DNA from 2 places in the Agrobacterium tumefaciens genome. Region 1 is predicted to be linked to the other one. Evidence: predicted binding sites of a transcription regulator. Region 1 holds the regulator's gene; the other holds the start of a gene.
The links. The regulator HrcA, encoded in region 1, represses chaperone genes, less so after heat shock. The targets are predictions, from matches to a motif close to GTTAGCACTCNCNNNNNGNGAGTGCTAAC.

Region 1 (3,408 bases):
GCTCCACTGGCGTCGGCCATGGCATCGCCATTCCGCATGGCAAGCTCGCCAGCATTCATCAGATCACGGGCGTCTTCGCGCGTCTTGAAACACCGGTCGATTTCGAAGCGCTGGACGACCAGCCGGTCGATCTGGTTTTCCTTTTGCTTGCGCCTGAGGGCGCCGGTGCGGATCACCTGAAGGCACTGTCTCGAATTGCGCGCGCCCTGCGCGACCCTGAACTGGTGGCTAAGCTGCGCGCCACCGATTCCGACACGGCAATCTATGCTTTCCTCAATCAGGAACAGGCGACGGCGGCATGATCCGTCGCCACTGATCTCAGGTTTTCATGACAATAAAAAACGCGCCTCAAGGGCGCGTTTTTTATTGCGGGAAGGAATGCCTCAGGCATCCTTTTCATTGAGAGAGGCCGTGCCGGGCTCTGCCGATGCGGCGGTTTCCGCCTTCGGGCCACCCTTGGCGACGCCGACCATGGCGGGGCGCAGGACGCGGTCGCCGATGGTGAAACCGGCTTGAATAACCTGAAGCACAGTGTTGTTCGGAACCGCCGGGTTGGGAATTTCGAACATGGCCTGGTGGAAGTTCGGATCGAACTTCTGGCCCTCGGCGTCGATCTTCTTGACGCCATGGCGCTCGAGCGTCGACAACATCGAACGTTCGGTCATCTCGACGCCTTCGATCAGGCCATTGAGACCGGCTTCGCCATTGGTCTTGAGCTCATCGGGAATAGCCTCGAGCGCGCGGCGAAGATTGTCGGAAACGGCGAGCATGTCGCGCGCAAAGCCGGCCAGCGAATAGGCCTTGGCGTCCTTGACGTCGCGCTCGGTGCGGCGGCGAAGATTGTCCATTTCGGCTGCGAGGCGCAGAAACTTGTCGCGCAGATCGGCATTTTCAGCCTTCAGCAGCTCGACCGGATCGGGTTCGGCGGCATCAGTCGGCTCTTCGCCGGCGAGCGCGGGATCGAGAAACTCTTCGGCGATGTCCGCGTCAGGTCCGGGCTTTTTTGTATCGTCGGTCATGACGTTCTCCAAATTTGAATATTGTTGGTTGCGCCCGATATCGAGCTTTGGCGGGCAAAAATCAAGGCTTGCGGCGAAAAGCTTGCCGCATTCTCTGACCTTGCGGGCTTGTCCTATCTTTGCTTCCGGGAAAGGCGGGCCATGATCTGGGCGGTATAATCGACCATGGGAACGATACGGGCGTAATTCAGCCGCGTTGGCCCGATCACACCGACCGCACCCACGACACGGTTGTCATCATCGCGATAGGGCGCAACGATGAGCGATGAACCGGACAGCGAAAAGAGCTTGTTTTCCGAGCCAATGAAAATCCTCACACCCGAGCCGCTTTCCGCAAGGTTGAGGATTTCGATGAGATTTTCCTTGCGCTCCAGATCATCGAACAGCAGGCGTACACGATCAATGTCTTCTTCGCCGGCCAGCCCTTCGAGCAGGTTGGAACGTCCGCGAACGATGAGGCGGCCGAGCTTGCCCTCCTCATTGTCACCCGCCCAGACGGCAAGGCCGCGTTCGATGAGATCCTGCGCCAGCGTGCCGAGTTCCGATTGCAGCTCCGCCCGCTGCGTCTGAAACTGGCCACGCAATTCCTGCAACGTCTGGCCGGAGAGATGGGCATTGATGAAATTGGCCGCCTCAGTCAATTGCGACGAGGAAATACCAGCCGGCAATTCGATGATGCGGTTTTCGACCTGATTGTGGTCGCCCACCAGCACCGCAAGCGCCTTGGTGGGTTCCAGCCGAATGAACTCGACATGTTTGAGGATGACATCGTTCTTGGCCGTCAGCACGAGGCCGGCGCCGCGCGACATGCCCGACAGCATGCGGCTCGCTTCCGTCAGCAGCCCTTCCAGCGATTGTTCGTGGCCGGCGACCGGGCCGATCTGCCGGTCGATATTCGCCCGCTCGTCGGCAGGCAGATCGCCCACCTGCATGAAGGCGTCGACAAAGAAACGCAGCCCCGTCTGGGTGGGCAGGCGCCCGGCGCTGATATGTGGCGAATAGATGAGGCCCAGTTCCTCGAGATCGCTCATGACGTTACGCACGGAAGCCGGCGAAAGCGACATCGGCAGCAACCGCGACAGGCTGCGCGATCCCAGGGGTTCGCCAGTGTCGAGATAGCCTTCGACGATGCGCCGGAAAATTTCCCGCGACCGTTCATCCAGCAGCAATGCCTGATCTTTTGAAAGCGGTGCTGAAAAACCCATCTCGTCCGTTCTTTGTCACCCAAATCTACTCTGGGCCAATATAATGCGTCGCGCCGCTGCGGCAAAATGGAAATTGGCTTTGCAAAAGCCCGGAGCGCACCTTAGAAGGCAGGAACCAACATGGAGAGTGGATCATATGCGGCCTTCAGGCAGAAAAACCGATCAGATGCGCAAGGTTTCCTTCGAGCGCAATTTCTCGAAGCACGCCGAAGGCTCCTGTCTGGTCAAATTCGGCGACACGCATGTGCTCGTCACCGCAAGCCTTGAAGAAAAGACGCCGCCGTGGCTGCGCAACAGTGGCAAGGGCTGGGTCACCGCCGAATACGGCATGCTGCCGCGCTCTACCCATGAGCGCATGAAGCGCGAAGCCGCCGCTGGCAAGCAGGGTGGGCGCACGCAGGAAATCCAGCGCCTAATCGGCCGCTCGCTCCGCGCCGTCGTTGATCTGCAGGCGCTCGGGGAGCGCCAGATCAGCATCGACTGCGACGTCATCCAGGCGGACGGCGGCACACGCACCGCCTCCATCACCGGCGCATGGATTGCCCTGCATGATTGCCTGAAGTGGATCGAAACCCGCAACATGATCAAGGTCGAGAAGGTTCTGAAAGACCATATCGCCGCGATCTCCTGCGGCATCTTCGCCAAGCAGCCGGTGATCGATCTCGACTATCTGGAAGACTCTTCCGCCGAGACCGACGCGAATTTTGTCATCACCGGCTCCGGCGGTATCGTTGAAGTTCAGGGAACGGCGGAAGGCGCGCCCTTCTCCGAAGAAGAATTCCTGACGCTGCTTGGCCTTGCCAAGGCAGGCTGCAGCGAGCTGGTCGCCCTTCAGAAGCAGGCAATCGCCTGAGCCGACAGGAAACCATGATGCGCAAGCTCGATACCAGAACGATCGTCGTCGCCAGCCACAACAAGGGCAAGATCGCCGAAATCGCCGATCTGATCGGACCTTTCGGCTTTTCCGCCAAATCGGCCGCCGAGCTGAATTTCGCAGAGCCGGATGAGACGGGCACGACCTTTGAGGACAATGCCGCCATCAAGGCGCTTGCCTCCGCCAAGGCATCCGGCCTGCCGGCCCTGTCCGACGATTCCGGTCTTGTCATCGACGCACTGGACGGTGCACCGGGTGTCTACACCGCCAATTGGGCAGAGACGGCCGACGGCACGCGCGATTTCGCCAT
Region 2 (3,408 bases), 350 kb from region 1:
GAATGTTTCAAGCAGTGCCGCGCCGTTTTCCGTGACGGTCGGGCGGTAACCGAAGCTTGCGACGCCATCGCGGATCGAACCATCGGGACGGCGGAACCGCACGGCATAAATGCCCGCCTTCAGTTCCGTCTCGGGTGCCAGCGCCATGTTGGCGGTGGGGTAACCCAGCGTGCGGCCGAGCTTCTTGCCGTCTATGACTTCGCTTTCAACGGTGAAACGATAGCCAAGCAGCCCGGCAGCCCCCGCCACATCGCCCTCGCACAGAAGCGAGCGGATACGGCTGGAGGACACGACATCGGCACCCTCGTCGCGGAAGGCATCCACCAGCGTCACGTCGAAGTCATGGCGCTTGCCGGCAGCCATCAGAAATGCCGGACCGCCTTCGCGGCCCTTGCCGAAATGGAAATCGAAACCGGTGACGACGGCGCTGGCGCCCAGCCAGTCGACCAGAATGGATTGGACGAATTCTTCCGCCGAGCGCTGCGAGAATTCCCGGTCGAAGGGATATTCGATGACGGAGCGGAAGCCGATGGCCTCGAGAATGCGCGCCTTCAACGGCGCGGGCGTGAGGCGGAAGACCGGCGTATCAGGGCGGAAGACGGAACGGGGGTGTGGTTCGAAGGTCAGTACCAGCGCGGGAACGCCACGGGCTTCCGCCAGCTCCAGTGCCCGGTCCAGCACCGCGCGGTGGCCGCGATGCACGCCGTCGAAATTGCCGATCGCGATGACACCGCCGCGAAGATTGTCCGGCAGCGGTTCCTTTTTTTCATTGCGATGAAAGACGGTCATGGCAGTCGATCCATATTTTACGCCGGCTTAAGCCAGACGTTCTTAGGCAAGGCGGGGCATCCACCAGCCGGGAGCCGCGCCCTGCCCCTTGAGATAGGCGTTGAGAAGTGCCTCGTCCGTCTGGCCATTCAGCGTATATTCGGCGGCGTGAATGCCGCCGCTGATATAAAGAAGGTTGAGGCCGCTCGCAATCGCGCCTTTCACATCCGTCGGCATGCCGTCGCCGATGGCGAGCACGCGATCCCTGGGGAATGCGCCGCGCACGTCTTTCGCCGCAGCAAGGCAGGCTTCATAGATCGGCGCGTGCGGCTTGCCGGCAATGCGGACCTCGCCGCCCAGCTGCTCATAATAAGCGGCCATGGCGCCGGCGCAGGGAATGATGCGCTCGCCGCGTTCCACCACCAGATCGGGGTTGGCGCAGATCATCGGCGCCTTGCGGGCGATGAAGCCCTTGAGCATCTCGGTATAATCCTCCGGCGTTTCCGTCTCGTCATCGAAGAAGCCGGTGCAGACGACGGATTGCGCCTCCGCCTCGCCGACCCGTTCGACATCGAGGCCCTCCAGCAGCGGCAGGTCGCGCTCCGGGCCGAGCAGGAAGACTTTTTTCGGGCCTTCCGCAATCAGCCCGCGGGTGACGTCGCCAGAGGTGATGATGCGGTCATAGGCTTCGTCCGGAACGCCGAGAACACGAAGCTGATCGATGACGCCGGGAGCGGGGCGCGGCGAATTGGTGATAAGCACCACGGTCTTGCCGGCCTTGCGCGCTTCCTGCAGCGCAACCGCCGCATCAGGGAAGGCGTTGACCCCGTTGTGCAGCACGCCCCAGACATCCGAGAGAATAACGTCGAACCCATCAGTGATTTCGCCGAGGGTGAGAATGCGATGGGCCATGAGAATGCTTTCCGGATGCGAGAAAAGGGTGTGCGTGACATCGCAAAGCGTAACGCCGATGGCAAGGAAAAAAGCGGCGCCGAGCCTGCCTGCGATCCATCCGCCACTGTGCGGACATAAAACCCCGCTAGGCCCGAAACGATGAGGAGTTGCCAAAAGGGTTGGTTTTCACCCGCCGGTCAGCGCATGGGAAATTTCTGTCATGGAACGCTGATAACCATAAGCCATGAAATTTTTCCGACAGGCCGTTCTTGACTCAAGCAGAAGGCCTCCTTATCTCGGCTTCGCTGGCACTCAAACAAGAAGAGTGCTAACACCCATCACGCGAGCCTCTGAAGGTTCGTGAAGTCATTTGATCGAGGGATTAGGCAATGACAAGCACCAATTTCCGCCCGCTTCACGATCGCGTCGTCGTTCGTCGCGTTGAATCCGAAGCAAAGACCAAGGGCGGCATCATCATTCCCGATACCGCAAAGGAAAAGCCGCAGGAAGGCGAAATCGTCGCCGTCGGTTCCGGCGCACGCGATGAGTCCGGCAAGGTCGTCGCTCTCGACGTCAAGGCTGGCGACCGCGTTCTGTTCGGCAAGTGGTCGGGCACCGAAGTCAAGCTCAACGGCGAAGACCTTCTGATCATGAAGGAAGCCGACATCATGGGCATCATCGGCTGATTTAGCCGAACCCGTCCTTCCTTAAATTTCAAGCCGGACCCGTTTCCGGCCATTCGAAACCAGGAGTTTTGAACATGGCAGCCAAAGAAGTAAAATTCGGCCGCACAGCGCGCGAAAAGATGCTCAAGGGCGTCGACGTTCTTGCTGATGCAGTGAAGGTAACCCTCGGCCCGAAGGGTCGTAACGTCGTTATCGACAAGTCCTTCGGCGCTCCGCGCATCACCAAGGACGGCGTTTCCGTCGCCAAGGAAATCGAACTGGAAGACAAGTTCGAGAACATGGGCGCACAGCTCGTTCGCGAAGTTGCCTCCAAGACCAACGACATCGCCGGTGACGGCACCACCACCGCAACGGTTCTGGCCCAGGCCATCGTTCGCGAAGGCGCCAAGGCAGTTGCTGCCGGCATGAACCCGATGGACCTGAAGCGCGGCATCGATCTTGCTGTTGCAGAAGTCGTCAAGGACCTTCAGGCCAAGGCCAAGAAGATCAACACTTCGGAAGAAGTTGCACAGGTCGGCACGATCTCTGCAAACGGCGAGCGTCAGATCGGCCTCGACATTGCTGAAGCAATGCAGAAGGTTGGCAACGAAGGCGTTATCACCGTCGAAGAAGCCAAGACCGCTGAAACCGAACTCGAAGTCGTCGAAGGCATGCAGTTCGACCGCGGCTACCTGTCGCCCTACTTCGTGACCAACCCGGAAAAGATGGTTGCGGACCTCGAAGACGCATACATCCTCCTGCACGAAAAGAAGCTTTCGAACCTCCAGGCCATGCTGCCGGTTCTCGAAGCTGTCGTTCAGACCGGCAAGCCGCTCGTCATCATCGCTGAAGACGTCGAAGGCGAAGCTCTTGCAACGCTCGTCGTCAACAAGCTGCGTGGCGGCCTCAAGATCGCTGCCGTCAAGGCTCCGGGCTTCGGCGACCGCCGCAAGGCCATGCTGGAAGACATCGCCATCCTGACCGGTGGTACCGTCATTTCCGAAGACCTCGGCATCAAGCTCGAAAACGTTACCCTCGACATGCTCGGCAAGTCGAAGAAGGTTTCGATCTCCAAGGAAAA

Region 2: the regulator HrcA is predicted to act here: its motif matches at 1,967-1,995, upstream of groES (co-chaperone GroES).

The regions. Positions count from the first base shown of each region.
Region 1 is NZ_CP039903.1:3,174-6,581, reverse strand. It holds gene ptsN (PTS IIA-like nitrogen regulatory protein PtsN) at 1-302, shown strand, start outside; gene grpE (nucleotide exchange factor GrpE) at 384-1,019, opposite strand; gene hrcA (heat-inducible transcriptional repressor HrcA) at 1,133-2,224, opposite strand; gene rph (ribonuclease PH) at 2,361-3,077, shown strand; gene rdgB (RdgB/HAM1 family non-canonical purine NTP pyrophosphatase) at 3,095-3,408, shown strand, end outside.
Region 2 is NZ_CP039903.1:352,939-356,346, reverse strand. It holds gene CFBP6623_RS01795 (bifunctional riboflavin kinase/FAD synthetase) at 1-789, opposite strand, end outside; gene CFBP6623_RS01790 (TIGR01459 family HAD-type hydrolase) at 832-1,680, opposite strand; gene groES (co-chaperone GroES) at 2,052-2,348, shown strand; gene groL (chaperonin GroEL) at 2,423-3,408, shown strand, end outside.